Regions from separate parts of the Ectopseudomonas mendocina genome, predicted to be linked through region 1. Evidence: predicted binding sites of a transcription regulator. Region 1 holds the regulator's gene; each other region holds the start of a gene.
What was found. Region 1 encodes FliA, which starts transcription of late flagellar genes. Its sites were predicted from a motif close to CTAAAGTTTNNNNNNNNNNNGCCGNTAA; they were not measured.

Region 1 (7,553 bases):
CCAGGCGCGCCAATGCAGCCAGCAGCTCAGGAGAGGCAGGTGTCGGCTCGCGGCGCTCACGCACCTCGCCGAACATGCCATTGACAGCATCAAGAGCCTCGAGCACCACATCCATCAATTCCGAATCGACGCGACGCTCACCCTTGCGCAGGATGTCGAAGACGTTTTCGGCGATATGGCAGCACTCCACCAACTCATTGAGCTGGAGGAAGCCCGCTCCGCCCTTGACGGTATGGAAACCGCGAAAGATGGCGTTGAGCAGGTTCATGTCGTCCGGTCGGCTTTCCAGCTCGACTAATTGTTCGGACAACTGTTCGAGAATCTCGCCGGCCTCTACCAGGAAATCCTGGAGGATCTCTTCATCGGCGCCGAAGCTCATATTGTGTGCTCCTTAGAACCCTAGGCTGGACAGCAGGTCGTCGACATCGTCCTGGCTGGAGGCAACGTCATCACGCTTATCGGCATGAATCTGCGGACCTTCACCCCGCGATGGCTCTTTTAATTTTTCCTGTTCGGCGCGCAGCACTTCGTGATCGTGCTGAATACCGGCAAAACGGTCGACCTGACTGGCCATCAACATCAGCTTGAGCAGGTTGCTTTCCACCTCGGTCACCAGTTGGGTGACACGTTTGATCACTTGGCCAGTCAGATCCTGGTAGTCCTGCGCCAGCAAAATGTCGTTGAGATGGCTGGAGAGCTTGTTGCCATCACGCTCGCTGCGAGCGAGGAACAGTTCGATACGCTTGGCCAACTCACGAAAGCCATCGGCGCCCATTTCACGACGCATGAAACGGCCCCACTCAACGCTCAGACTCTGCGCCTCATCGCTCAGGTCATTGACCAGCGGCGCGCTCTGCTCCACCAGATCCATGGTGCGGTTGGCAGCCTTCTCGGTCATGGTGACCACATAATTCAGGCGTTCGGTGGCATCGGCGATCTGCGACAGCTCCTGGGCATGCGGCATACGCGGATCAAGCTGGAAATTGACAATGGCATTGTGCAGCTCACGGGTCAGCTTGCCGACCTCGTGATACAGGCCACGATCACGAACCTTGTTGAGCTCATTAATCAGTTGTACCGCGGCGCCGAAGTTGCCTTGTTCGAGGCTATCGACCAGATCGCGGGCGTTGCTTTTCAGGGTCGACTCAAGGTCACCCAGCGTGGAGTCATCGTGTTCCATAGCACCCTCGCGGCCGACATCAGCCGTTGACCCGCTCGAAGATCTTCTCGATCTTTTCCTTCAGCACCTGGGCAGTGAAGGGTTTGACCACATAGCCGTTCACACCGGCTTGGGCCGCCTCGATGATCTGATCGCGCTTGGCTTCGGCCGTCACCATCAACACCGGCAGGTGCTTCAGACGTTCGTCGGCGCGCACGGCACGTAGCAGGTCGATGCCGGTCATACCGGGCATGTTCCAGTCGGTCACCAGAAAGTCGAAGCTGCCGCTTTGCAGCATCGGCAGCGCCGAGGTGCCATCGTCGGCTTCTGCGGTGTTGGTGAAACCCAAATCCCGCAAGAGGTTCTTGATGATCCGTCGCATCGTCGAGAAATCGTCAACGATGAGGATTTTCATGTTCTTGTCCAAGTCGACCTCCGTACAGTCCCAAACGTATTGCGCTCGCAACCACGTCCTTTAATCATGAAACCGTTAACAGGCCGTTTAAGCCTGCGAATACGCTGTTCAGCCAGCGCGCCATTCACTTAGCCGCGAACGCAGACGCGCTGCGCACTGGCTATGCAACTGGCTGACGCGTGACTCGCTAACCCCCAGCACTTCGCCGATTTCTTTCAAGTTCAGTTCTTCGTCGTAATACAGCGCCAGCACGAGACGTTCACGCTCCGGCAAACCAGCGATGGCATCGGCCAAAGCCGCCTGGAAGCGTTCGTCTTCGAGGTCCCGCGAAGGTTCGAGGTGGGTGTGCCCGGCGTCTTCGTGCAACCCGCCATGCTCGCCGTCCTGCAACAGGTCGTCGAAGCTGAACAGGCGGCTGCCCAAAGTGTCGCCAAGAATGCCGTAGTAATCCTCCAGACTCAATTGGAGTTCGGCCGCAACTTCGTGATCTTTAGCGTCACGCCCCGTTCTGGCTTCAACAACACGAATCGCATCGCTGACCATACGGCTGTTGCGGTGTACCGAACGCGGCGCCCAATCCCCCTTGCGCACCTCATCGAGCATGGCACCACGAATACGGATACCGGCGAAGGTTTCGAAGCTGGCACCCTTGCTGGAGTCGTATTTGCGCGAGGCTTCGAGCAGGCCGATCATGCCGGCCTGGATCAGGTCATCGACCTGCACGCTGGCCGGCAGACGGGCCAATAAGTGATAGGCAATCCGCTTGACCAGCGGCGCATAGCGTTCGATCAGCTGATGCTGGGAATCCTGCGCCTGAGCCTTGTTGTACATACGAAGTCCAGAGGCTGCTGTCATACGGCCGAGTCTGCAGTCGGTTGATGCACCAGACGCTCGACGAAAAATTCCAGATGGCCACGGGGATTGGCCGGCAACGGCCAGGTGTCGACCTTCTGAGCTATCGCCTTGAACGCCAGGGCGCACTTGGATCGTGGGAAGGCTTCATAGACGGCACGCTGCTTCTGCACGGCTTTACGCACACACTCATCGTAGGGCACGGCACCGACATACTGCAGGGCGACATCGAGGAAACGATCCGTCACCTTGGTCAGCTTAGCAAAGAGATTGCGCCCTTCCTGCGGGCTGTGGGCCATGTTGGCCAACACGCGGAAGCGGCTGATACCGTGGTCACGATTGAGCAATTTGATCAGCGCGTAGGCGTCGGTGATCGAGGTCGGCTCATCGCACACCACTACGAGAATTTCCTGCGCCGCGCGAACGAAGCTGACCACCGCATCGCCAATACCGGCCGCAGTATCGATCACCAGTACGTCCAGGTTTTCGCTGATATCGCTGAATGCCTGGATCAGGCCGGCGTGCTGCATCGGCGTAAGACTGACCATGCTCTGCGTACCGGACGCCGCCGGCACGATACGGATGCCGCCCGGCCCCTGCAGCAGCACGTCACGCAGATCGCATTCACCTGCGATCACATCGGCCAGGGTGCGCTTGGGCGTCAGGCCCAACAGAACGTCGACGTTGGCCAGGCCAAGGTCAGCGTCCATCAGCATCACCCGACGGCCGAGATCGGCCAGGGCCATGGACAGATTGACCGACACGTTGGTCTTGCCGACGCCACCCTTGCCGCCAGTCACCGCAATCACCTGTACGGGATGCATACCCATGTTATTTCTACACCTTGTCTAACTTCGACTTGGCCATTTGGCCGTTCACTCCCGCCAACCACGCGGGAGGATGCACTGTTCTCGTCGCTTCAGCCGGCACGTGCCGGACTGTGGTATAGCCCGGCGAACATCTGCGCCATGGCATCTTCGCTCGGCTCCTCGGCGGCCTGCAAACCTACCGCGCGACTGACCAGTTGATGACTGCGCGGCACCTGCAGATCGTCCGGAATACGCGGCCCGTCCGTGACATAGGCTACCGGCAGATGCTGGCCTATAGCCAGACCTAAAACCTCGCCCAGGCTCGCCGCCTCGTCCAGTTTCGTCAGTATGCAGCCTGCCAGTCCACAACGCTTGTAACTATGGTAGGCCGCCTTGAGCACTTGGCTCTGACTTGTTGCAGCCAGAACCAGATAATTTTTCGCATTGATACGCGCCGAAGCCAGGCTTTCCAGTTGCAGACGCAGTGCGGGATCGTTACCCGGCAGGCCCGCAGTATCGACGAGCACCACACGCTTTTTCGCCAGCGGAGTCAGCGCCTGCAGCAACGACTGACCAGGATCGACCTGAGTCACCGATACCCCCAGGATACGCCCCAGGGTCTTGAGTTGCTCCTGCGCGCCAATACGGTAACTGTCCATGCTCACCAGAGCGACCTGCTGCGCGCCGTACTTAAGCACGTAACGCGCGGCCAGCTTGGCTAGGGTGGTGGTCTTGCCCATGCCAGCCGGGCCGACCAAGGCAATCACCCCGCCCTCCTCCAGCGGTTCTACCTTCGGCGTTCTGATCGCGTGGGCCAGGTGCGCCAGCAGCATGCGCCAGGCCTGACGCGGCTCGGCCACGCCTGCCACCTTGCTCAGCAGCGCCTGCGACAGCTCGGCAGACAGGCCCATGCGCTGCAGGCGACGCCACAGATTGGCTTGTTGCGGACGACGATTTTGCAGTTGGCCCCAGGCAATGGAGCCCAGTTGCACTTCGATCAGCTCACGCAGGCCGTGCAGCTCGAAACGCATGGCATCCAGCGCTCGGGGGTCGACAGCCGGCGTAGCAGGCACTGCGGCCTCGACCGGGCGCTGCGGCTTGACCGGAGTGGCCGGCAGCTCGGGGGCCAGCAGAGATTCGTTGGCGAACAGCTGACGATCCTTGCCGGCGTCCTGCTCGGCACGGGTGGCGAGCTCGGCCTGGGCACTGGCGATGCGCGCCTGGGTCTTGCGCAGCTCGGCCTCCAGCGCCGGGTTCGGGCGCACCGGAGCCGGCGTCACCTGATAGTCCAGCGCGGCAGTCAGCTCGACACCACCGGCCACGCGGCGGTTGCCGATGATCGCAGCATCGGCACCCAGCTCGTCACGCACCAGTTTCATGGCGGTTCGCATATCGGCGGCGAAGAAGCGTTTGACCTGCATGACCCTTTACCTCAGTTCTGGCCCACAGTGGCGACTATGGTGACCTGCTTGTTGTCCGGAATTTCCTGGTAGGCCAACACGTGCATGCTGGATACCGCCAACCGCGCGAAGCGCGACAGCATCGCCCGGATCGGGCCGGCCACCAGCAGAATCACCGGCTTGCCGAGCATTTCCTGGCGCTGCGCCGCTTCCACCAGGGAACGCTGCAGCTTCTCGGCCATGCCCGGTTCCAGGAGGATGCCATCCTCACTGCCCTGACCGGCCTTCTGCAGACTATTGAGCAATATCTGTTCCAACCTCGGTTCGAGGGTGATCACAGGCAGCTCCGGCTCTAGTCCCACAATGCTTTGCACGATTGCGCGGGCCAACGACACACGTACGGCAGCGACCATAGCGGCGGGATCTTGACTCTTCGGCGCCACGTTGGCGATGGCTTCGGCGATGGTGCGGATATCGCGCACCGGCACCTGCTCCTGCAACAGCGCTTGCAACACCTTGAGCAGGGTCGACAGCGACACCAGCCCCGGCACCAGCTCCTCGGCCAGCTTCGGCGAACTCTTGGCCAGCAATTGCATGAGCTGCTGCACTTCCTCATGCCCGAGCAGCTCGTGAGCGTGCTTGTGCAGGATCTGGTTGAGATGAGTGGCAACCACGGTACTGGCATCGACCACGGTATAACCGAGCGACTGCGCCTGATCACGCTGAGTGGGGTCGATCCATACGGCTTCCAGGCCGAACGCCGGATCCTTGGCGGCGATGCCATTGAGGGGACCAAACACCTGCCCGGGGTTGATCGCCAATTCACGATCCGGGTAGACCTCGGCTTCGGCCACGCTGACACCCATCAGCGTCAAACGGTAGGCGTTGGGCGCCAGGTCGAGGTTATCGCGGATGTGCACCGAAGGCATGAGAAAGCCCATCTCCTGCGACAGCTTCTTGCGTACGCCCTTGATCCGCGCCAGCAATTGCCCGCCCTGATTGCGATCGACCAGCGGGATCAGGCGATAGCCAACTTCCAGGCCGACCATGTCCACAGGCATGACGTCGTCCCAACCCAGCTCTTTGACCTCCTGCGCCTTCTGCGCCGGAATCAGCTCCTGTTGACGCTGCACCTCCTGCTGCTCGGCCTCCTGAGCCCTGCGCTTCTTGTTGGCGATCCAGTAAGCGCCACCGGCAGCGATCAGGCCCAGGCCAATGAAGGAGACATGCGGCATACCCGGCACCAGGCCCATGACGATCAGGATGATCGCCGCCACAGCCAGCGCACGCGGCGAAGCGAACATCTGCCGGTTGACCTGCTGACCCATGTCTTCGGAACTGGATACGCGGGTGACCATGATGGCTGCGGCGGTGGACAGCAGCAGCGAGGGAATCTGCGCCACCAGGCCGTCACCGATCACCAGCAGTGCGTAGATCTTGCTCGCGTCGGCAAAGCTCAGGCCATGCTGCAGCATGCCGATGGCCATACCGCCGATCAGGGTGACGAACATGATCAGCAGGCCGGCGATGGCATCGCCGCGAACGAATTTGCTGGCACCGTCCATCGAACCGTAGAAGTCCGCTTCCTGAGCGACTTCGGAGCGACGCTTCTTGGCTTCGGCCTGGTCGATCAGACCGGCGTTCAGATCCGCGTCGATGGCCATCTGCTTACCGGGCATGGCATCGAGGGTGAAACGCGCGCTGACTTCGGAAATCCGCCCGGCACCCTTGGTGACCACCACGAAGTTGATGATCACCAGGATGGCGAAGACCACCACGCCGACCACGTAGTTACCGCCAATCACCACCTCGCCGAAGGCCTGGATCACCTTGCCCGCGGCGTGCGGGCCTTCCTGACCGTGCAGCAGTACGACACGCGTGGAGGCGACGTTGAGCGCCAGGCGCAGCAAGGTGGCGACCAGCAGGATGGTGGGGAATACGGCAAAGTCCAACGGGCGCAGCGCATAGACCGCGACCAACAGTACGACGATGGACAAGGCGATGTTGAACGTGAACAGGGTGTCGAGCAGCAGCGGCGGCACCGGCAGCGTGACCATGCCCAGCAGCGCCAGCAACAGCAGCGGGATACCCAGACTGCCCTGGCGCAGGCCGGCCAGGTTGCCACGAGCGTCCCCGATGATTTGCGAGCGGTTGATGTTGAATGCCACGTGACTACCCCAGCCAATTCAATCTTTTGACGCAGAGCTGCGCCTTACAGGGGTAATGGCAAGAAGCGTTCCAGAAACGCCGGCGCAAACGAAAACAGCGCCACGCTGATTATGAGCTCCGCAGGGCGTACCGGGCGGCGATCCGTCCGCGAAGCAGTACGCCGCTGGATTTGTGCCGCGCCCAAACACGGCGGACTGTTCGCTGGCGCTCCTGAGTCAGCCCTACGAGCGGCCAGCGGCCCGATCCGCCCTACGAATCGCGACGCAAATCCGGCGGAATCGGCAGATCGGGCAGTGGCGCTGGCCGCTTGCCCTTGCCGGCGCGGTACTGGCGCAACTGGTAGACGTAGGCCAGCACTTGCGCCACGGCGAGATACAGACCGGCAGGAATCTCCTGTTCGAGTTCCGTGGAGTAGTACACCGCCCGAGCCAGAGCCGGCGACTCCAGCACCATGACCTGGTGCTCCTGAGCGATCTCGCGAATCTTCAGCGCCAGGAAATCGCCACCCTTGGCCAACAGCACCGGCGCGCCGCCATTGTCCGGGTCATACTTGAGCGCCACGGCAAAGTGGGTCGGGTTGGTGATGACCACATCAGCCTGGGGCACGGCCTGCATCATGCGGCGCTCGGCCATCTCACGTTGCAGCTGACGAATACGCCCTTTGACCTCCGGTTTGCCCTCGGTGTCCTTGTACTCGTCACGCACTTCCTGCTTGGTCATCTTGAGCTTGTTCTTGTGGCTCCACAGCT
Region 2 (7,553 bases), 1.1 Mb from region 1:
TTCCACTCCGGCGCGATGATGATCACCGCATCGGCTGTAGCCAACTGCTGGCGGTAGAGCTCCCAGGGGCCGTTGTCTTCGGCTGGCCACAGCGGCAATGGCGCCAGGCCGAGATCGATGATGTCGCTGTGATCCTGTGTGGTGTGGCCTTGTTCGATCAGGCGCTGGCGAAGAAAGCGCGCGACCTTTCCCGATTGACTGTTGTTGCGGCTGGAGCCGGCGACCAAGGCGATATTGAGCATGCTGCTTCCCCTGAAAAATGAAGGCGCAGGCTAGGCGAACACCTACCTGCGCGGCAAGGGTGCAGCCGCCAGAAAAGCAGTTGTTTGGCGTCAGGCGCGAGGCTGCTCCGTCAATCAGTAGTTTTGGGGGGGGGGGCGCACGGCGCACCCTACTAATTGGCGTTACACGCGGAATTGATCCATCAGGCTCTGCTGGTGGTTGGCCAGGCGGTTGAGGTTCTGGCTGACCTGTGCGGACTCCTCGGCCTGGCTGCTGATGGACTCAGTAACGTCGCGAATCGAGGCGACATTGCGGTTGATCTCCTCGGCTACCGAGCTCTGCTCCTCGGCGGCGCTGGCGATCTGCAGGTTCATGTCGGTGATGGTGCTGACCGCCTGGCTGATGCGCTGTAGTGCGGCCACGGCGAGTTGCACCTGCTCGACGCTGCCCTGAGCCTGGCGATGGCTGCTGTGCATGGTGCTGACCACTTCGCGGGTGCCGCTTTGCAAGCCCTCGATCACCTGGCGGATTTCCTCGACCGAATCCTGGGTGCGTTTGGCCAGGTTGCGCACTTCGTCCGCGACCACGGCGAAACCGCGGCCGGCCTCACCAGCGCGGGCTGCTTCGATGGCGGCGTTGAGCGCCAGCAGGTTGGTCTGCTCGGCGATGGAGCGAATCACTTCGAGCACTGAACCAATCTGCTCGCTGCTGCTGGCCAGGCCTTCGACCTCCTGCATGGCCACGTTCATTTCGTTGGCCAACAGTTCGATGGTGTTGGTGGTCGTAGCGATTACCTGCAAGCCTTCACGGCTGGCCTGGTCGGCATTGCGCGCCGCTTCGGCAGCCTGCGCGGCGTTGTGTGCGACGTCTTGCGCAGTGGCGCTCATTTCCTGGAAGGCGGTGGCCACCTGATCGACTTCGCGGTATTGCTGCTGCATGCCGGCGCTGGTCTGGCTGGCGATCGCCGCCGACTGGTCGGCGGTGCCACGGGCGTCGAGCACGCTGTTCTTCACGTCGGCGATGATCGGTTGCAGCTTGTCGAGGAAACGGTTGAACCAGCCGGCCAGCTCGCCCAGCTCATCCTGTCTGGCGTACTGCAGGCGGCGTGTCAGGTCGCCTTCACCGCTGGCGATGTCCTTGAGCATGGCGGCCACGCCGAGAATGGGGCGGGTCACGCCGCGTGCGGTCAGCCACATCAGCACCAAGCCAACGATGACTGCGACCAGGCCCAGCAACAGGGCGGTGAGGCTGTCGCTGGCGCGGCGTTCGTCCAGTTGCGCGCCGAGCACGTTGGCACGTTCCAGCAGTACTGCCTGAGGTACCTCCAACAGAACCGTCCAGGGTTTGGCTTCGGGAATCGGCTTGAAGGGGCTGAGCTCGCGCAGCATCTCGCCGTGATTGAGTTCCGCGTCGGCGCCACTCTGGATCAGGCCGCGCAGTTCGCTGGCATTATCGGGAAAGGCGCGCTCGACGGGCAGGCTGAGCAGGCTGCCATCGCGGCTATGCCCGGCGAGTAAAGCACTGGGGCTGAAGATGCTGATATGACCCTGGCCGTCATACAGCTCACGATTGGCCTCCTGGCTGATCTGCTGCAGGCTGGCCAGGCTGATGTCCACGCCCATGACGCCGATGATCTTGCCATCGAGTTCCAGGGGGAAGGCGATGCTGGTCATCAGCGTTTTCTGGCCGTTGACCTCGTCGTAATAGGGTTCCAGCACGCAAGGCTGGCGGGTTTCGCGAGGGCAGGTGTACCACGCGTTGTAAGCGATGCCGTTGTCGCCGGGGGTGGTGTCGCCGAGCAATTGTTCGCTCATCACCTCGGCCTCCAGTTGGCCGACTGTAGGCTGTGCCCAGTACAGGGCGAAACGGCCAGCCTCGTTACTGCCCAGCTCCGGCTGATCGGCGAAGAGTTCGTCCTTGCCATCCAGAGCATTGGCTTCGAACACCAGGTACAGGCCGAGCAGGGAAGTGTTGGCCTCCAGGCTGCTGCGCACCTGGCGATTCAGGTCTTCACGCAGGTCGAAGGCATCGAGAAAGCGCTTTTCCGCCTGTTCGCGCAGAAACAGGATCTGCCGCGAGAAACCCTTGCCGTACTGATAGGCATCCATGAAATAGCGCTGGATGCGGATCGCCTGCAATTCGCCGCGTGCCTTCAGGCGCAACTTGGCACTTTCCTCCAGCATGCTCGAGCTGGCAGCTCGAACCAGGCCGGCGCTGTGGCTGGACTGATACTGCGATGCGCCCACCAGCAGTGTGACGATGGCCAGCAGGCAAAGGCCGGCGAGCAGGGTGATCTTCAACTGGATCGAAAGGCGGCTGAACAGCATGGTGCGTTCCTTTCTATGGCGAGCTACAGAGGGTTATCGGTTGGCTGGCGGCTTTCTTGATCAGCGCCTGATGGAGGTCAATATTATGCACATTTTTGATTGAAATTCTGCACGATGTCGTTTTTGACATCCCACTCTGCATCCGGCAGAGTACGCGGCTTTTTGTGGCTGCTACCCGCTGGCAGTAGCCCTCGGCCGCTGTGTAGTGGCGCCGCAAACCTCTCCGGTAATTGTTTGCACCGGTTCGATAGCTCTGAAGGTGGAACGCTTTTATGAACGCAGTAATAGCCGCGGTCGGTATCATGCTGGTGCTCAGTTTGTGCCGCATTCACGTGGTGGTAGCGCTGATCATCGGCGCGCTGGCCGGTGGCCTGATCGGTGGTCTGGGCATGGACGGCTCGCTGGCTGCCTTCAACAAAGGCCTGGGAGCAGGTGCCACGGTGGCGCTGTCCTACGCGTTGCTCGGTGCCTTTGCCGTGGCCATCGCCAAGTCTGGCCTGGCCCATGCCTTGGCCGACAAGGCCCTGGCTCTGGTCGGTCGTCAGCAGAGCGGGGCCGGCGCCGATGGCGTCAAGTGGCTGCTGATCTGCCTGCTGCTGGCGGTTTCGGTGGCGTCGCAGAACGTCCTGCCGATCCACATCGCCTTCATCCCGTTGCTGGTACCGCCGCTGCTCTACGTGCTGACCAAACTGCAAATCGACCGGCGCCTGATCGCCTGCGTCATCACCTTCGGTCTGATCACGCCCTACATGTTTCTGCCGGTCGGCTTCGGCAACATCTTCCTCAACAACATCCTGTTGGCCAACGTGGCCAAGGGCGGCGTGGATGTCAGCGGTGTCAACGTCACCGAAGCCATGCTGATCCCGGCACTTGGCATGTTCTTCGGCCTGCTGGTCGCGGTGTTCTTCAGCTACCGCAAGAAGCGCGTCTATGACCTGGAGAAGATCGAGCAAGCCGAGCGCGTGACGGCTCAATACAACCCCAAGACGCTTATCGTCGCTGGGGTGGCCGTGGCGGTGGCCTTCGTCGTGCAATTGTGGCTGGACTCGATGATCGTCGGCGCGCTGCTGGGTTTCGTGATCTTCACCGTGTCGGGTGTGGTGCGTTGGAAAGAGGCCGATGACCTGTTCACCGAAGGCATGAAGATGATGGCCATGATTGGTTTCATCATGATTTCCGCCCAGGGTTTCGCCGAAGTGATGACCGCCACCGGTGAAGTGAAGAGCCTGGTGGACGCCTCCGCCGAGTGGATCGGCGACAGCCGTGGCCTGGGCGTGCTGATGATGCTCCTGGTCGGTCTGCTGGTGACCATGGGCATCGGCTCTTCGTTCTCCACCGTACCGATCATTGCCGCGATCTTCGTGCCGCTGTGCGTGCAACTGGGTTTCAGCCCGCTGGCCACGGTATGCATCGTCGGCACTGCCGGCGCCATTGGCGATGCCGGTTCGCCAGCCTCCGACTCCACCCTCGGCCCAACCTCAGGCCTGAACGTCGACGGCCAGCACAATCACATCTGGGACAGCGTGGTGCCTACCTTCCTGCACTACAACCTGCCGCTGCTGGCGTTCGGCTGGGCCGCCGCTATGATCCTGTAAAGGTGTGCCTGCGCCGGCTCTGTTTTGTGGCCCGCCATCCTTGGCGGCCACCCTCCGGGCCGTCGCGAGCGACGTCAAAAACTTCTTCCGGAAGTGTTTTGCGGCGCTTGTGGTCGTTTAATTCCTTCACGGGGCTGCCGATATACCGGTAGCCCCGTTTTGTTGCGGCTCTGCTTACAAGGACAACAAGAAATGCGCCTGACATTGAAAGCCAAAGTAATACTGCTTGCGCTGGTTCCCGTGATCCTCTTCGCGCTGGTGCTAAGCGGCACGGCGGCGAGGGTGCTGCAGAGCCTGGCCGCGGACGAGGTGGCCGAGACGCGTGAACGTCTGCTGCAGGAAAAACGCAGCGAGCTGGAGCACTACATCCAGATCGCCATGGGCTCGGTAAAGGGCCTCTATGATGGTGCGGCGCAAGGTGACATGGCCAGTCGTGAACAGGCCATCGCCATCCTCTCCAAGATCAAATACGGTGCCGACGGCTACTTCTTCGGCCACGACTCCAACGTGGTGCGCCTGTTCCGTGGCGATAGCCCGGTGGATGTCGGCAAGAGCCTTGTCGACCGACGCGACTCCAATGGCGTCTACATCAACCGTGAACTGGTCAACGTGGCGAAGAACAACACCTACTTCGTCAACTACTCCTCGCCGCTGCCGGGCAACGAGTCCGTGCAGGTACCCAAGCTCGCTTACAGCTACTACCTGCCGAAGTGGGACATGGCCCTCGGCACTGCGCTGAACCTTGACGGTGTCGAAGCGCGCATCAGCGAGGTGCAGGCCGAGATCGATCGACGCATTGGCACCATCATCACCAGCATCGTGGTAGTCGCAGCGATTCTACTGCTGGTGTTCGGTGTGATCGGTGTCTGGTTGGGCAACGCCTTCCTGCGCCCGCTGCAACAGATCAAAGCCAACCTCGACGATATCGCGGCCGGTGAGGGCGACCTGACCCGCCGTCTGCCGATCACCAGTCAGGACGAGCTGGGACAACTGGCTGGCTCGTTCAACCGCTTCGTCGAGAAGGTGCATGGCCTGGTACGGCAGATCGTCGAGATGACCGGGCAGCTCACCGAGCTGGTCAGCCAGGTTTCGGAGCAGGCGCAGCGTTCCGAACAGGCCATGGCGCAACAGCGCCATGAAACCGATCAGGTGGCCACGGCGATCAACGAAATGTCGGCTGCGGCGCATGAGGTAGCCAAGAGCGCGCAGAACGCCGCCGAGGCCGCGCAGCAGACCGACCGCGAGGGGCAGGCCGCGAAGAGTGTGGTCGATGGCAGCATCCAGCGCATTCACTCGCTGGTGGATGACATCCGCAGCAGCGGCGCGTCGCTCGACAGCCTGCAACAGGACGTGCAGTCCATCGTCAGCGTGCTCGATGTGATCCGTTCCATCGCCGAGCAAACCAACCTGCTGGCGCTCAACGCTGCCATCGAGGCGGCGCGTGCTGGCGAGGCCGGACGAGGTTTTGCCGTGGTCGCCGATGAAGTGCGTGCGCTGGCCAGCCGCACCCAGCAGAGCACTCAGGAAATCCAGGGCATGATCGACCGCCTGCAGCAGGGCACGCAGCAGTCGGTAACTTCGATGCGGCGTTCCAGTGATGCCGGCGAGCTGACCAGCGAGCAGGCCAACAAGGCGGGCGAGTCGCTGGATGCCATCGCCCAGCTTATCGCCACCATCAACGCGATGAACGCACAGATCGCCAGTGCTGCCGAGGAGCAGACGGCGGTGGCCGAGGAGATCAACCGCAGCGTGCATCAGATCGCCGTTGCCGTAGACAGTGTTGCCGACGAAACCGAGCGTGGTGCGCAGACTGCCCGCAGCCTGGCGGGCCTCGGTGATCGCCTCGGGGCGCTGGTGCGTCAGTTCCGCATCTGAGTCAGAGCGGGAAGCTCCAGCGACTGAAGGCGTCGCTCAGGAGTTCGATCCAGGCGCGGACTGCCGGCGACATGCCGCGCCTGTGGGTATAGGCAAGCTGGATGTGGCCTTGCGGCACCGTCCACTCCGGCAGCAGGGCGATCAGCCGGCCATCGGCCAATTCCTCGTGGCAATGCGTGGTGGGCAGCAGGGTGATACCTACACCTGCAAGTGCTGCCGACTTGCGCATGGGGAAGTCGTCGACGGCCAGGCGTGCCTCCAGGGCGATCTCACGAAGCTCCTGGGACGCGGCGTGACAAAAACGCAGGTGGATGCGCCGGTCAGCACCGATGGCGCCCAGGGCCGGCAACTGCTGCAGATCCTCAGGTTGTTCGAGGCGTAGCCCGGCGACCAGATCCGGCCGCGCCACCACATGGGCGCGGGCCGGCAGGAGACGGCGAGTGATCAGCCCCGGTTCCTCATCATCGACGTTACGCACGCGCAGAGCGACGTCGATGGCTTCGTTCAGCAGGTCGATGCGGCGAGTGGTCTGCACGACTTCCAACTGCACCTTGGGGTAGCGTGCGAGGAACTCGTTGATCAGGCCGGGCAGCAAGGCCACGCCAGGGGGCGTGGAGAAACGTACCCGACCGCGCGGCTCGCTGGTCAGGTTGGCCACGGTCTCTTCGGCCTGTTCGGCCTCCAGCAACATGGCCTGGCAATGGCGCAGGTAACGCTCGCCGATATCGGTCAGTGCCAGTTTGCGCGTCGAGCGTTGCAGCAGGCGTGCGCCGAGACGTTGCTCCAGCTCGGCGATACGCCGTGACAGGCGCGATTTGGGAATGCCCAGTGCGCGACCGGCTGCGGCGAAACCACCGGCTTCCACCACCTTGGCGAAATAGAAAAGGTCGTTGAGGTCATGCATCTCAGTGTCCTATCAGTGGGACGAACCATCACATTTTTGCCATCTTATCGGCTATTGGCTCCATGGGTAGCATCTGCCTCCTTCGCGTCGCCACGGCGCATGCCCCTCTGGAGAGCCTAATGAAACTGCTGCACCTCGATTCCAGCATCCTGGGTGATGCGTCCGCTTCCCGTCAGCTCAGCCGTGATGTGGTCAAGGCCTGGAGCGCTGCCGAGTCCGATGTTCAAGTGACTTACCGCGATCTGGCCAGTGATGCGCTGAGCCATCTGTCCGCCGCCAGCCTGGTGGCTGCAGGCACCCCGGCCGAACTGCGTGACGCCGCGCAGAAGCACGAGGCTGAACTGGCCGAGCGTACCGTGGAAGAATTTCTCGCTGCCGATGCCATTGTCATTGGTGCGCCGATGTACAACTTCGCCATTGCGAGTCAACTGAAGGCCTGGATCGACCGCATCGCCGTCGCCGGCAAAACCTTCAAATACACCGAGAATGGCCCGGTCGGGCTGGCAGGGGGCAAGACCGTGGTCATCGCTTCCAGTGCTGGCGGCATTCACGCGGGTCAGCCCTCCGGCCAAGCGCATGAAGACTATCTGGTGCGCATCCTGAACTTCGTCGGTATCGACGATATCGAGA
Region 3 (7,553 bases), 1.5 Mb from region 1:
GTCACGGCCTGGTCGACGATGATTTCGCTGTCGTGGTGCACCGCTGCGGGCAGTTTGCGGCTGACCAGAAAACCCTCGGCGTCGTAGGCGCGGTCGGCGAAGGCCTCGAACCACAGCGTCAGGCCGTACTCGTCGCCCAGCGTCTGGAACTGGCTGTTGTCGCGGGTGCACATCAGCATCAGCGGCAGGTGGCGGTTGTACTTGGCCACGGCGCTCATCACCGCACGCAGCGTGGCGGGCTTGCGCATCATGTCCTGATACAGCGCGCCGTGCGGTTTGACGTAGCTGACGTGGCTGTCCTGGCTACGGCAGATGCCTTCCAGTGCACCGATCTGATAGAGCATCAGGTCTTCGACTTCCTGCGGCGTGCAGTCCATCGAACGGCGACCGAAACCGACCAGATCCTGATACGCGGTGTGCGCGCCGATGCGCACGCCATGTTCGACCGCCAGGGCCACGGTCTTGCGCATGGTGCCGGGGTCGGAGGCATGGAAACCGCAGGCGATGTTGGCGCAATCGATGAAGGGCATGACCTCGGCGTCCATGCCCATGGTCCAGGCGCCGAAGCTTTCGCCGATGTCGCAATTCAGAAGCAGGCTATTCAAGGGAGCATCCTAATCGTGGCTTGCATGTGGAGGACGTCTAGTGGACAGCGCGCAGGCTGTTCTAATGGTTGTCGTTCATTTTTCAGAGTGCCGCCTGAGGCGTCCAACTAATAAAAACATCCGCCCGAGATAGGAAAAGCTGATGGTGGCGGGTATCGGATTTTCTGATCGGACGACCCCGTTTTTTCCCGTTGGACAGTGTCGCCTCAGCGCTCGACAGTGAGCCCCGTGAGACGCTCCTTGGCGCTGTTTTGGCGCACCCCCGGTTCCCGTACCGGGGGACTTTGCTTTCCGCTGTGCAGAAGTCGGGCCGATTCTGCACCAGACCACCTGTCCAGTGGGGAACCCCATGAAGACCGTACACTGCGTGTCGGCGCTCTGCGCTCTGCTTGTCGCTTTGCCCGTGGCCTTTCCCGTGCAGAGTAACGAACGCTGGTCGATGTCCGTCGAGCAACCTGCGGGCAACTTCATCAGCCGTGTCGCGGTGGACTTCGCCAGAAGCGTGCGGCAGGCCACCCAGGGCCATCTGGACATCCGCGTACATCCCAACTCTGCCCTGTATCGGCGCCTGGATGTGAAGCCAGCGGTGAGCCGTGGCGATATTCAACTCGGCGACCTGTTCATGTCGGCGCTGGGCAACGAAGACCCGATCTACGAACTGGACAGCCTGCCGTTTCTCGCCACCGATTACGAGCAGGCCCGCAAGCTCTGGGCGGTCAGCCGCAGCGCGATCGAACAGCGACTGCTGGCTGACGGTGTGCGTCTGGTCTACGCGGTACCATGGCCGGCACAGAGTCTGTTCAGTGATCGCCCTCTGCAGCATGTTGGCGATCTGCGTGACCTGCGTTTTCGCAGTTACAACCCGACCATTTCGCGCCTGGCGCACCTGCTGCACGCGCAGCCGACGACCATCAATACCGAGGACGTGGCGCAGGCCTTTCGTGATGGCAAGGTCGACGTCATGCTGACCTCCAGCGCCACGGGCATGGATCTGCGCGCCTGGGATTTCGTTTCCCACTTCTACGATGTCAGGGCGTTCATTCCCAAGAACATCGTCATCGTCAACGAACGGGCCTTCCAGCGTTTGCCCGAGGCGCACCGGCAGGCGCTGCTGCATGCCGGCGAGCGCGCCGAGCGGGCCGGCTGGGAGCTTTCCTGGGCGTTGACCGGGTATCAGACACGCATGCTGGCCCGGCGCGGCATTACCGTCGTTCAGGACATTCCGCCGGCGCTGCATCAGGGCCTGACCGAGGTCGGCCAGACTCTGACCAACGAGTGGTTGGCGCGCGCGGGCGAGGATCGCGCACGCATCATCGATGACTATCTCGAGGGCGGCGAACGCTAGAGTCGCAGCAAGCGGTGAGCAAGGCCCGGCCGATGGATATCGGTCGGGCCTTTTCGTTCAGACCAGGCGGAACTGGCTGGCGCTGCGGCCGAGGGCATCGACCTGAGAGGAGAGGCCTTCGGTGTGATGGCCGAGGTTATGCCGCAGATCCTTGCTCTGGCCGGTATGCAGGTTGATGGACTCCATCTTGTCGGCGATGTCCTCGGTGGTGGTGGACACTTCTTCGATCGCCACCACGACCTGATTCATTTCACCGTTGAGGCGCTCCATGGCCTGGGTGATGGAGTCGATGGCGTTGGCCACGTCGCCGGCATGGCGTTCGCTGTCTGCCGCGAGGCCGAGGCCGTTGCTCATCAACTGATGCATGTGCCGGGTCTGCTGCTGGAACTCGCCGACGATGGCGCTGATGTCGGTGGTGGCGGCGACGGTTTTCTGTGCCAGCGAACGCACCTCGTCGGCGACCACCGAGAAGCCACGCCCGGCTTCACCGGCCCGCGCAGCTTCGATGGCGGCGTTGAGCGCGAGCAGGTTGGTCTGGTCGGCCAGGCTGTTGATCACATCGACGATACCGCTCACGCGAGCGCTGCTTTGCCCCAGTGCGTCGACCTGAGCGTGCGTGTCCTGAATCAACTGGGCCAGGCGGCTCATGCTTTCGACACTGGCGGCGATCACCTGGCCGCCGTTGCGGGCAGCATCGTAGGCGCTGCTGGTTGCCGTGCCGACCTCGGCGGTGCGTTGCGCCATGTCGTTGAGCGTGGCGCTGATCTGTTGCGAGGCGGAGGCGGCCTGTTCGGTCTGCATCTCCACCTGCATGCTGTTGTCGCCCAGTTGGCGCATGGCATCACCGAGATGACCATGCAGGCGGCCCAGTTCGCCATTGGCCTTCACCACCTGGGAAACGATGCCACCGATGCCCTGGATCATGCGATTGGCGGCAGCGGCCAACTGGTTGAATTCATCCTTGGGATTGTTGCCCACCGGCAGCTTGCCGGTCAGGTCGCCCGAGGCCACCTGGCTGAGCAGTTGAGTGGCATTGTGCAGACGTGCCACCAGTACGCGCGAGGCCTGCAGCAGGGTGATGGTGAGCAGGCCGGCGACGATGACGAAGCTCAGGCCCATGATCCACTGCGCAGAGCTGCGTGCCTGTTGCGCGTCCATTTCGGTTCGTGCCAGCAAGCCGCCTTCGAGGTTGCGGCTTTGTGCATCGACACTCTCCTGTAACTGCCGGGCAAGTTCGGCGATCTGCCGATTGGCCGCGTTGATGCGTTCGATGCTCTGCTGCGCCTGGTTGAAGGCTGCCGAGAATTTCTGCGCATTCTGCCCGATGGGGGTTTCCTGCCAGTCCAGGTCGGTGATCTTGGTCTGCAGTTCGCCGATGGCGGCCTGGGCGGTTTGGGCGAAGGCGTCATCGAAGGTCGACAGGTAGTCGCGCTGCGCGCTCAGGGCCTCGCTGATGGCGGGCTGGATCAGGCTGATGGTGATGGATTCGAGCTCGCGTGCGCTGTCAGCCAGGACTTTGCGCTGGCCCTCGAAGGGGGTCAGGCCCAGGCCTTGATTGAGGGTCAGCCAGGTGCGTTGTTCGGCCACTTCTCGCTGCAATACCGTCTCGATCTGTTGGGCATCTTCAATCAGGCTGGCGTCATTCAACTGCTTGGCCTGCTCCACGAGTTGTCTGACGAGCGCCTCCAGTTCGGTCAGATGCGCGGTGTAGCTGGCCACGTCGTTGGGGCTCAGTTGCTGTCGCTGCGCGCTTGTACGCCACCACTGGTTCATCAGCTCCGTGGTCGCGCTGGCATAGGCGCCGGCACTGCTGCGCGCCTGCAGCGCATCGCCCAGGCGCTGGTTAGCCCAGAATGAAGCGGCCGCCATCAGCGTCAGACTGATCAAGGTCAGTGCGACGAGCAAACGGAATTTTTGTTGCCAGGACAGTAAAAAGCTCACGATAACGCCTCGCCATCTTCTTCAGGATGATTCTCGGGAATCGGCAAGTTGTCATACAACTTGAAGAAAAGTCTATGGCCGGACTGCCTCCCGAGAAATGAAAAACGGGGCCTAAGAAGGCCCCGTCAGTGCGTCGCTATCACCAGAGTGGCAGTGTGTAGCTGAGAATCAGGCGGTTCTCGTCGAGATCGTTGCCGAAGTTGGAGCGAACTGTGGCGTTACGCCATTTCAGCCCGAGGTTCTTAAGCGGGCCGTTCTGTACCACGTAGGTGATGTCCATGTTGCGTTCCCATTCCTTGCCTTCGCTGCTGCGACCGGCGACCTCGACGTTGTTGCCGGAGATGTAGCGGGTCATGAAGGTCAGGCCGGGGATACCGAGGCTGGCGAAGTTGTAGTCGTAGCGCACCTGCCAGGAACGTTCCTCGGTGTTGGCGAAGTCGTTGATCTGCACGAAGTTGACCAGGAACGGATCGCTGCTGGCGATGTACGGGAACGGGTCGTCACCACTCATGCGCTGGTAGCCGGCACCGAAGGCGTGGCCACCCAGGCTGTAGGTGAACATGGCACCGAAGGCCTTGTTGTCGAGGTCGCGGAAGTTGCCGTCCTTGCGGCTCTGCGAATAGCGCAGGTCGCTCTTGAACGATTGGCCATCGCCCAGCGGCAGTACGTGCACCAGGGTGCCGTAGTACTGTTGGTAGACATCCTCGAGGGTGCCGTAGTGCAGGCCGGCGGTGAGCTGCGGGGTGATCTTGTATTCGCCGCCGCCGAACACGAAGGAGTCGCTGTTGCCGCCGATGCGGTTGCCGGTCATCTCGGTGTAGTCGGTGGAGCTGTTGGCCTTGATGCGGTTGATCTTGCCGCCCTGCAGGGTCAGGTTGTCGATTTCCTGAACGTTCAGCAGTGCACCCTGGAAGGTCTGCGGCAGCAGGCGTGAATCGTTGGCCGAGACGATCGGGCTGCGGAAATGCAGGGCGCCGGCTTTCAGCGTGCTGTTGGAGACCTTCACCTTGGCGGTCAGGCCGAGTTTGGAATATTCGTCCTGCGAACCGCCGGAACGATCCGCCGGGAGCAGGCCGCTACCGGCGGTGCCATCGCCGGAGTCGAGCTTCAGACCGAGCATCCCCAATGCATCGATACCGAAGCCGACGGTACCGTCGGTGTAGCCCGATTCCATACGCAGCAGAAAGCCCTGCGCCCATTCCTCTGCCTTGTCACGGGCGCCGCTCTGGCGGAAATCGCGGTTGAAATAGAAGTTGCGCATCTCGATGCTGGCTTTGCTGTCAGCGATGAAGTCGGCATGCGCGAGGGTTGGCAGGCCGCTGCCGAGCAGCAGGGCGGATGCCAATGGGTAATGGGGTTTCATGGTGCAGTGTCTCCTGTTGGGAGCGCGCAGCCGACGTGGGCGGGCTGCTTGGCAGAGCGCGTTTGGAATGATGTTGTTGTGGTCTGCGCAGAGCGCGGCGCCATTCTTCAAAGCGTTTCAAGATGGCGTCCAACGAGAAAAAACAGGGGCGGGCGATAAGAAAATTCATCAGCCGAATAGAATTTGCCTGGCATGCAACCTGCTACGCCCGACGCCGGGAAACGCAGTTGGCGAGGCCCGTTCTTTCAGCATTTCGAAGAGGCGTCGTGGCATGAACCTGAGATTTCTCGAGACCTTCGTCTGGGTGGCGCGGCTGAAGAGCTTCCGCCTCACCGCGGAGAAGCTTTTCAGCACCCAGGCTTCCATTTCCAGCCGTATCGCTGCGCTCGAGGACGAGCTGGGCACGCGTCTGTTCCTGCGTGATTCCAAGGGCGTTTCCCTCACTCCGGAAGGGCAGAAGGTGCTCGAGTATGCCGAGCGCATGATCGACACCATGCACGCCATGAAGCAATCGATCAGTGATACCGGCAGCATTCAGGGGAGGATTCGCGTGGGGGCGATGGATACCGTCATTCACACCTGGCTGAGTCCGTTCGTAACACGGGTGATGGAGCGCTACCCGGGGGTGGAGATCGAATTGACCGCCGACACCGCGCGCAACCTCAACGAGCAGTTGCTCAAGGGTTATCTGGACATCGTGTTTCAAACCGACATGGTCAACGGCGACAGCGTGCGCAATCTCGAACTGGCCAGTTTTCCGGTGCGCTGGATCGTGCCCACCGGTTCGCTCTACCACCGCTCCTATGCCTCGATGGACGAGCTGGCGCGCGAACGCATCATCACCTTCTCGAAGAACTCACGACCGCATCAGGACATTCTCAACCTGCTGCACATCGGCAACGTCAGTGCGCCGCGCATCAGTTGCGTGAATTCGATTGCGGCCATGACGCGGCTGATCCGCGATGGTTTCGGAGTCGGCGCCTTGCCGCCGGCACTGGTGCGCGACGAACTCAAGCAAGGGCTGCTGACCATTCTCGACGACGTACCCGAACCACCGTCGCTGCCAGTGGTAGCCACCTGGCGCACCGGTGTTGGCCTGGAGCTGAGCGAGGACATCATCTCCCTGGCCTGTGAAGCCCTGGGTGCCTATGTAGAAGAGATGGGGCAGGGAATGATGACCTGCATGGCGCCTCAGTCCGAGCAGAAACTCGCCTGATTTTCCTGCTGTTACCCGCCTTGATGATCGCCCGTTTATGGTGCGCGGAGGCTGCTTTTGCCTCGTTTCGTCTCATAACGATTTTTGATCATGCGCCCCCGGTTTTTCTAGTTGGACAGGGTTGGACGATCTGCCGAGACTCGGTTTCGTCAACACCTTGGCGCCTCGACCAGCGCCCATAACAACGATCAGGAGCATTGCATGAAAAGTACCGCATCAGGTTTTGCACTTTCCGCTCTGGCCGCGTGCCTCATCGGCTTTTCCAGTGTGAGTGCGCAGGCCGCCGAGCGCTGGAACATGAGTGCCGAACAGCCCGACGGCAACTCCATCACCAAGGTTGCCAAGGCCTTCGCCAAGGACGTTACCGACGCCACCAATGGCGAACTACAGATCCGTGTGCACAGCAACTCCGCTCTGTTCAAACGTCCAGAGGTGAAGCGTGCCGTGCAGACCGGGCAGGTTCAGCTCGGCGACGTACTGATGTCGGTTCTGGGCAACGAGGATGCGATTTTCGAAATCGACAGCGTACCGTTCCTCGCGCGCAACTATGACGATGCCAAGAAGCTCTGGGAGGTCAGTCGTCCGGCTGTCGAAGCGCGCCTGGAGAAGCAGGGCGTCAAGTTGCTCTATGCCATGCCCTGGTCGCCACAGAGCATCTTCACCAAGACCCCGATCAATACCATGGCCGATTTCAAGGGCATGAAGTTCCGCGCCTACAACCCGGCCACCTCGCGCATGACCGAGCTGATGGGCGCCGTGCCTACCGTGATCCAGACCGGTGAAGTGCCTCAGGCCTTCAGCACCGGCATGATCAGCGGCATGCTGACCTCGCCGACCACGGGCGTGGATACCCAGGCCTGGGATTTCTCCAAGTACTACTACGACGTCAAGGCGTTCATCCCGAAGAACTTCGTGATCGTCAACGCCCGTGCTTTCGCGCGTCTGCCCGAAGCGTCGCAGCAGGCCGTACTGGCGGCCGCCAAGCGTGCGGAAGAGCAGGGCTGGGCCGCCGCTCAGGCAGAAACCAGTGCACTGGTGGCGACCCTGGCGGAGAACGGCATGGAAGTCAGCGAAAGCGCTCCG
Region 4 (7,553 bases), 2.6 Mb from region 1:
TCGTGCCTGGCATGCCGGTGTGTCCTGCTTCGATGGGCGTGACAACTGCAACGATTTTTCTCTCGGCGTGGAACTGGAAGGCACGGACGATCAGCCCTATACCGATGAACAGTACGCCCGGCTGGCCGAGCTCACTCGGCAGTTACTGGACGCTTATCCTGCGTTGTCGGCGCAGCGTATCCGTGGCCACAGCGATATCGCGCCGGGCCGCAAGACCGACCCCGGGCCTGCGTTCGACTGGTCGCGTCTGCATGCAGAATTGAAGGAGAGGTAGCGATGAGTTTTCTGGTGATTCTGTTGGTGCTCTGGGTCGAGAAGTTCTCGGCCGGACGCCTACGTATCCAGCAGGACGGTTTCTGGCTCGGCCTGTTGCAGCGTGTGCAACAAGGCAGCCTGCAGCAGGCGCCCTGGCTGTGCCTGGCGGCGCTGGTGCTGATGCCTGTGCTGGCATTGGGACTCGTATTGTTGATTCTCGAACCGCTGGCCTACGGCTGGCTCGCGCTGCCTGTACACCTGCTGGTGCTGATCTACAGCCTGGGGCGAGGCGATGTGTTGGCAGCATTGGGCCCATTTCGCGATGCCTGGCGTCGTGGCGACGCTCAGGCTGCCTACCACGTGGCAGAGCGTGATCTGGGACTCCAGCCCGAGGAGGGTGTGGCGCTGTTGCCGCAGGTTCAGGGGCACTTGCTATGGCAGGCCTACCAGAGTTTCTTTGCGGTGATCTTCTGGTACCTCCTGCTCGGCCCGATGGCTGCCCTGGCTTATCGCCTGCTGGCGCTCAGCGCAGAGCATGCCGAGCAGCCGGCACTGCGCGAGCGTGCCGTGCAACTGCGTCATGCCTTCGACTGGTTGCCCGCGCGCGTGCTCGCCTCCAGCTTCGCTCTGGTCGGCAATTTCGTCGCCGTCAGCCGCGCCTTGCTGCATGAGTTGCTCAGTTGGGATATCTCGGCGATGCAACTGGTGGCCAAGGCGGGACGAGCTGCCGGGGAAATGCCGGCTCCGGTCATGGGCGAAGAGGGCGTCGAGACGCTGGATCAGCTGTGGCAGTTGCTGATTCGTGCTGCCGTGGTGTGGTACGCCGGTTATGCGCTGTGGGTGCTGCTGGTCTAGAAACCTGTTTACGCTCCCGTAGGGCGGATCGGGACGCTGACCGCTCGTAGCGCCAGCGCGTAGGGGGGACTCAGGAGCGCCAGCGAACAGTCCACAACACATCTAACGGCGTACTGCTTCGCGAACGGATTGCCACCCGGTATGCCCTATCGCGCTCTCTGTAGGGCGGGTGCAACCCGCCATTACGCAAATTGGCGGGTTGCACCCGCCCTACGTTTTTCTGCAATCCCGTTCGCGAGCCACGTTTGTCCCGGTAAAGGGGCGAGGAGCGCCGCGCGCTTAACCTTAAGTTACAGAGAAGGCTGTCGATAAGGGGTATAAGGAGGCCGTAGCCGACCCTGTTTGGTGGTTTTCGTTACATTTATCTGCCTGTATTCGCTGCGCCTATCCGCATGCCACAGGTCGGGCTGCGCAGGACGCCGTTGTCAGCCCGTGAGAGGCTTTGCGGCCGTTCTAGCGACACTAATAACAATAATGGCAACTGGAGACGTCTAGTGAAGACCGTGTTGTATCCGGCCATCGCGCTGATGAACCGCCTCAGCTTCGGCATGAAGTTCAGCCTGATCAGCGTTCTATTCTTCCTGCCCATGCTGGTGACCAACTTCTACCTGGTGCGTGATTCCTATCGCCAGTTCGTTGGAACCCAAACCGCTCTGGAAAGCCTCGAACTGCTCGGCAGTAGCCTGCAGTTACGCCGCGATCTGGAGAGCCTCAACGATCTCGTACAGATCAACTCGATGATTGGTCAGTCCGGTCAGGCGGGGGATCTGGAGGGGCGCATCGACCAGTTGCAGGCGTCGCTGACCTCCGGTTTGCAAGGCCTCGACCCGGTCACCTACGATGCCGAGCAGAGTGCCGAGTTCATCGCCAAACGCGATGAACTGCTGGCCGAATTGAAGAACGCCGAATCCGAGACCTCATTGCAGAGCAAGGCGGTGATCGTCGAGAAGCTGCTTGGCTCTTCCCAGGTGTTCATCAAGCTGGTGGCCAGCCAGGCGGGTCTTAGCCAGGATCCGCAGCGTCAGGTGCGGCAGATCACCGAGCTGATCACCAATGTCACCCCGCAGATTACCGAGACCCTGAGCCAGGGCCGCGCCATTGGCGCTTATTCCCTGGGCCAGGGTTTTCTCAATTCCTCGGCCAGCACCAAGTTCGATGAGCTATTGCTGCTGCTGGAAAAACTCCACGCCGAATATGGCCTGAACCTGCAGGATGCGCTGGCTGGCAACGTCGCCGCGCAAAATGGCCTGGGCAGCCTGGCCGAGGCCAGCCGCCAGACACTCAAGGACAGCGCCGTGTTGTTCGAGGATCAGGTGATCATCGCCGACAGCCTGGATACGCCGTGGACGCAGTTCTACGACCAGGTCAGCCAGGAAATGGCCAAGACCTACGCCTTCAACGATGGCCTGCTGGCATTCCTCGACAGCCAGTTGAGCGAGCGCCTGGTCGAGAACCGCGCTCAGATGGTGTTGCTGGTGGTGGCGCTGGTGGTGGTGTTCCTGCTGATCGTCTACCTCTACAGCGGTTTCTACGTGTCCACCCGCTCGACCCTGAAGAACCTCGGCCAGGTGATGGACAAGGTGGCGGCCGGCGACATGACGGCCAACTTCCAGGCACAGAGCCGCGACGAGCTGGGTGAGCTGGGGCAAGTGTTCAACCAGACCGTGGTGCGTATCCACGACCTGATCGAGCGCGTTGGGCACACGGTGGGTGAAGTGGGTGGCCAGGCGGATCGTGTCGAGCTGGTCTCCGGTGAGAGTAACCAGGCAGTTGCCAGCCAGCGTGCGCAGATCGAGCAGGTAGCGACGGCGATGAACCAGATGGCTGCCACCGCGCAGGAGGTGGCGCGCAGTGCTGCCGCGGCGGTGGGCAGTGCGCAGAGCGTGAATCAGGAGACGGTCACGGGACGTGCGCTGGTCGAGGCGCAGGTCGGTGCGATTCAGCGTCTGGCCGGCGAGATCGATCAATCGGTGGCGGTGATCAACCAACTGGCCAGTGACAGTGCGGCCATCAGCCAGGTGCTGGACGTGATCAAGGGCATCGCCGAGCAGACCAACCTGCTGGCACTCAATGCTGCCATCGAGGCGGCGCGTGCGGGTGAGCAGGGCCGGGGGTTTGCCGTGGTGGCCGACGAGGTGCGTAACCTGGCCAAGCGCACGCAGCAGTCCACCGAAGAAATCGAGACGATGATCGTCAAGCTGCAGGGCGGCGTTGGTGCGGCGGTCAAGGCGATGAACGCCAGTCACCAGATGGCTGACGGCACGGTGAGCGAGTCGGCCAAGGTGCAGCTGGCCCTGGAGAACATCCTTGGCGCGGTGGGCATGATCGTCGATCAGAACCAGCAGATCGCGGCAGCGGCCGAGCAACAGACCGCCGTGGCGCACGATATCGATCAGAACATCGTCGAGATCAACCACGCGGGTGAGCGCACCGCTGCCGGGGCCAGCCAGACCGAGCAGGCCAGCCGCGAGCTGAGCGAACTGGTTTCGCGTCTCAAGCAGCTGATCAGCGCCTTCCGGGTTTAACTGCTCTGTGGGAGGCGCTTCAGCGGCGATGCGTTTGTAGTCGTCGCGGCTGAAGCCCCTCCCACAGAGGCGACCTGACTTTAGTTCCAGCCGAACAACTCATCCGCATTACGGCTGCTGGCCGCTGCCAGTTCTTCGTCCGTCACGCCACGCAGTGTTGCCAGTTCGCTGCAGATGTCTGCCAGGTATTCCGGGCTGTTGCGCTGATTCGCGTGCATGGCGGGCGCCATGTCCGGGGAGTCGGTTTCAAGCACGATGGCTTCCAGTGGTAGTTGTGCGACTACCTTGCGCAGTCGATTGGCCTGCGGCCAGGTAGCGGCGCCGCCAAGGCCAAGACGAAAACCCAGCTTGATGTACTCGCGTGCTTCCTCGTAGCTGCCAGCGAAGGCGTGGATGATGCCGCCGCGTGCCAGGCGAAAGCGCTTGAGCGTAGCGATGGTCGCGGCATGGGCGCGGCGCACGTGCAGCAACGCTGGCAGTTCGAACTCGGCGGCCAGTTTTAACTGTGCCTCGAACAAGGTTTGCTGCCGTTGCCGATCCAGATGCTCCAGGTAATAGTCCAGGCCGAATTCACCGACGGCGCACAGCTTGTGGTGTCCGGCCAGTTTGTCCAGCCAGTCGCGCAGCTCGTCGAGATGCTGCGGGCTATGGTCGTCCAGATAGACCGGATGCAGGCCGAAGGCGGCGTACAGGCCTTCGTCTTCCTCGACCAGCTGCCACAGCCGCTGCCAGTTGGCCTGGTAGACCCCAAGTACAACCATGCGCTGCACTCCGAGCGCGCGGCTGCGCGTGAGCACGTCGTCGCGATCTGCATCGAAGTCGGGGAAATCGAGATGGGTGTGGGTATCGATCAGGCGCATCGGTCGGCTCACGAACTAGTGTTCAGAGTCGGCTATTTTCCCCTTTCCTGCCAGAGCAAGGGAGCGTTGGCTAATCTTTTCAGTCGTATGGACATGGACGGATTTCACTCGGGCAGTGAAGTAAGGAGGTCGCTGGGTGCGCCAAGTACGCAATTTGTTGGGCGCGTTGCTCGCCGTTTTTCTGCTGTTGGTGGCCGCGGTGATGCTGTTTCTGGTGTTGTTCGACTGGAATCGTGCACGGCCGCTGATCAACGAGCAGGTTTCTGCGGCCTTGAATCGGCCGTTCGCCATCGAGGGCGACCTGCGTGTGGTCTGGCAGCGTGAGGTGGGCCAGCAGGGCTTGAGTGCCTGGGTGCCCTGGCCGCACTTCGCCGCCGAGCAGCTGCGCCTGGGCAACCCTGATTGGGCGCAGGGCGATGCCTTCGTGAGCCTCGACAGCGTGCGTTTTCGTCTGTCTCCGCTGCCGCTTTTGTGGAAGACGGTGAGCATCCCCAGTATCGAGCTTGGGGCGCCAGTCGCCGATTTGCAGCGCCTGGCCGATGGACGAGCCAACTGGGTGTTCGATCTGGGCAAGGAGCAGCCGGACGACACCGATCAGCCCAGCCCCTGGACGTTGGATATCGGCACCATCGGCTTCGACAAGGGGCAGGTGAAGCTGGATGACAATGTCAGCAATACCCGTCTGGAGGCAACCATCCAGCCGCTGGGCGAGCCGATCCCGTTCGCCGACATCGTTGGCAAGAGCGCTGCCGAGCGTCTGGCGCAGAGCAATGCCAGCGCCCAGGATTACGCCTTCGCCTGGCAGACCAAGGGCAGCTTCCGCGGCCAGCCGTTGACCGGTAACGGCAAGGTCGGTGGTCTGCTGGCGTTGCACGATGCGTCGCAGCCGTTCCCGTTGCAGGCCGATCTGCGCATCGGCGCGACCCGCATCGTGCTGGCCGGCAGCCTGACCGATCCGCAGAATCTGGGGGCTCTGGATCTGCGTTTGCGGCTGTCCGGTGCCAGCTTGGGTCAGCTGTATCCGCTGACCGGCGTGACCTTGCCGGATACCCCGCCGTACAGCACCGATGGTCGCCTGCAGGCCGACTTGCACGATGCCGATGGAGCGATCTTTCGCTACCTCGGTTTCAATGGCCAGATTGGGGAGAGCGATATTTACGGCGACCTGACTTTCGTGGCCCGCGAGCCGCGGCCGAAGTTGTCCGGCCGCCTGACCTCCAATCAACTGCTGTTCAGTGACCTGGCGCCATTGATCGGTGCCGACTCCAGCGAGGACAAGCGCGAGCGCGGCGAGCGGGACGTGCAGCCGGCGAACAAGGTGCTGCCTGTCTCGGAATTCCGTACCGACCGCTGGCGTGCGATGGACGCCGATGTGCGCTTCGTCGGCAAGCGCATCGTGCACAGCGAGCAGTTACCGATCACCGATCTCGACACCCATGTGGTGCTCAATGACGGCACGCTGAGTCTGGAGCCGCTGCGTTTCGGCATGGCCGGAGGTGTGCTCGACTCGCAGATCCGCCTCAATGGCGCGACCGCGCCGCTGCAGGGGCAGATGCGTCTGCGCGCCCGTGACCTCAAGCTCAAGCAGCTGTTTCCCACCTTCGCGCCGATGCAGACCAGCTTCGGCGAGCTCAACGGTGATGCGCGCATCAGCGGTCGCGGCAACTCGGTGGCGGCCTTGCTTGGCGGTGCCGATGGCGAGCTGAAGATGCTGATCAACGACGGCGCGGTGAGCCGCGGGCTGATGGAGATCGCCGGGCTGAACGTCGGCAACTACTTGGTAGGCAGGCTGTTCGGTGACGAGGATGTGAAGATCCACTGCGCGGCGGCCGATCTCGGCATCAAGCAGGGGCTGATGAGTACGCGGCTGTTCGTCATCGATACCGACAATGCGGTGATCAAGGTCGACGGCAGCGCCAACTTCGCCAGTGAGCGGCTGGACTTCACCATCACGCCGTCGACCAAGGGCTTTCGCATATTCTCCCTGCGCTCGCCGCTGTACGTGCGCGGCACGTTCAAGGAGCCCGCGCCGGGCGTGCAGGCCACGCCGCTGGCGCTGCGTGGTGTCGGCCTGGTGGCGCTGGGTGTCGCGGTGGCGCCGGCGGCCGGCTTGCTGGCGCTGGTGGCGCCCAGCGCTGGCGACGAGCCAAGCCAATGCGAGCCGCTGCTGCAGAAGATTCAAGGTGGTTAGCAGGAGGCATCAGAACTACATGTAGGGTGTCGTGGGGCCGCCTAGGCTGCGCGCACCGACCTTTTCCGACAGTTGGTGCGCATGGCGCACCCTACCCTTGGGTTCGGGCCTTGAAGCTGCGGCCAATGGCCTCGATACCGGGCTGATAGTCGTTGTGTTCAACCGCTCGTAGCGTCCAGGCCAGCACGCGCTCGGCGATACGTTCGTGCTGCTGGCTCATGGCATTGACCCGCAGCGGCAGAAAATCCAGCAACTGGGTATCGCCGAAGGTTGCCAGGCGCACCGCCGGCCATTGCTCGTTGCCCTGCTCACGTAGCGCATCGAATACACCTTCGAGCAGCACGTAGGCGGTGGTCAGCAAGGCATCCGGCGGACCGACTTCATTCATCAGCGTCTGCATCTCCCGGTAACCGCAGGCGCGGCTGAACAGCTCGCCGTGATAGACGCTGATGCGTCCGTCGAAACCAGCCAGCGCGGCATGGAAACCACGCTCGCGCGCCTGGCTGATGACCAGTTCCGCACGGGCGCCGAGCAGGGCGATATGCCGGGGCTTGGGTTTCAGCAGGCTTTCGGTCAGGGTGCGCCCGGCCTGCTCGTCATCGCTGACCACCGAGCGGATATGCGTAGGCGACAGGGCCCGATCCACCGCCACGACCGGCAGGCCGGCAGCGACGATGGCGGGATACAGCGGATCATCGGCAGGTAGGCAACTGGCGACGATCAATGCTTCGCAGCGGCGCGAGCGGAACAGTTCGAGCAACTGCCGCTCGCTGCTCGGGTCATCGTCGGAGCTGGCGATCAGCAACTGATAGCCGGCGGCGCGGGCCTTCTGTTCGAGCAGCTTGGCCAGGCGCGCGTAACTGGGGT

Region 2: the regulator FliA is predicted to act here: its motif matches at 4,261-4,288, upstream of C7A17_RS25870 (methyl-accepting chemotaxis protein).
Region 3: the regulator FliA is predicted to act here: its motif matches at 3,929-3,956, upstream of C7A17_RS00845 (methyl-accepting chemotaxis protein).
Region 4: the regulator FliA is predicted to act here: its motif matches at 1,395-1,422, upstream of C7A17_RS06150 (methyl-accepting chemotaxis protein).

The regions. Positions count from the first base shown of each region.
Region 1 covers NZ_CP027657.1:4,463,041-4,470,593, reverse strand. The annotation lists gene C7A17_RS20655 (chemotaxis protein CheA) at 1-379, opposite strand, end outside; gene C7A17_RS20650 (protein phosphatase CheZ) at 392-1,180, opposite strand; gene C7A17_RS20645 (chemotaxis response regulator CheY) at 1,200-1,574, opposite strand; gene fliA (RNA polymerase sigma factor FliA) at 1,683-2,429, opposite strand; gene fleN (flagellar synthesis regulator FleN) at 2,426-3,256, opposite strand; gene flhF (flagellar biosynthesis protein FlhF) at 3,346-4,656, opposite strand; gene flhA (flagellar biosynthesis protein FlhA) at 4,668-6,791, opposite strand; gene flhB (flagellar biosynthesis protein FlhB) at 7,054-7,553, opposite strand, start outside.
Region 2 covers NZ_CP027657.1:5,570,438-5,577,990, reverse strand. The annotation lists gene C7A17_RS25885 (NADPH-dependent FMN reductase) at 1-242, opposite strand, end outside; gene C7A17_RS25880 (methyl-accepting chemotaxis protein) at 405-2,549, opposite strand; gene C7A17_RS25875 (Na+/H+ antiporter family protein) at 2,822-4,144, shown strand; gene C7A17_RS25870 (methyl-accepting chemotaxis protein) at 4,337-6,019, shown strand; gene C7A17_RS25865 (LysR substrate-binding domain-containing protein) at 6,021-6,923, opposite strand; gene C7A17_RS25860 (FMN-dependent NADH-azoreductase) at 7,043-7,553, shown strand, end outside.
Region 3 covers NZ_CP027657.1:157,754-165,306, reverse strand. The annotation lists gene C7A17_RS00855 (5-oxoprolinase subunit PxpA) at 1-605, opposite strand, end outside; gene C7A17_RS00850 (TRAP transporter substrate-binding protein) at 955-1,950, shown strand; gene C7A17_RS00845 (methyl-accepting chemotaxis protein) at 2,008-3,891, opposite strand; gene C7A17_RS00840 (OprD family porin) at 4,031-5,254, opposite strand; gene C7A17_RS00835 (LysR family transcriptional regulator) at 5,526-6,470, shown strand; gene C7A17_RS00830 (TRAP transporter substrate-binding protein) at 6,672-7,553, shown strand, end outside.
Region 4 covers NZ_CP027657.1:1,311,771-1,319,323, reverse strand. The annotation lists gene ampD (1,6-anhydro-N-acetylmuramyl-L-alanine amidase AmpD) at 1-274, shown strand, start outside; gene ampE (regulatory signaling modulator protein AmpE) at 277-1,110, shown strand; gene C7A17_RS06150 (methyl-accepting chemotaxis protein) at 1,605-3,635, shown strand; gene C7A17_RS06145 (TatD family hydrolase) at 3,716-4,495, opposite strand; gene C7A17_RS06140 (AsmA family protein) at 4,632-6,686, shown strand; gene cra (catabolite repressor/activator) at 6,778-7,553, opposite strand, start outside.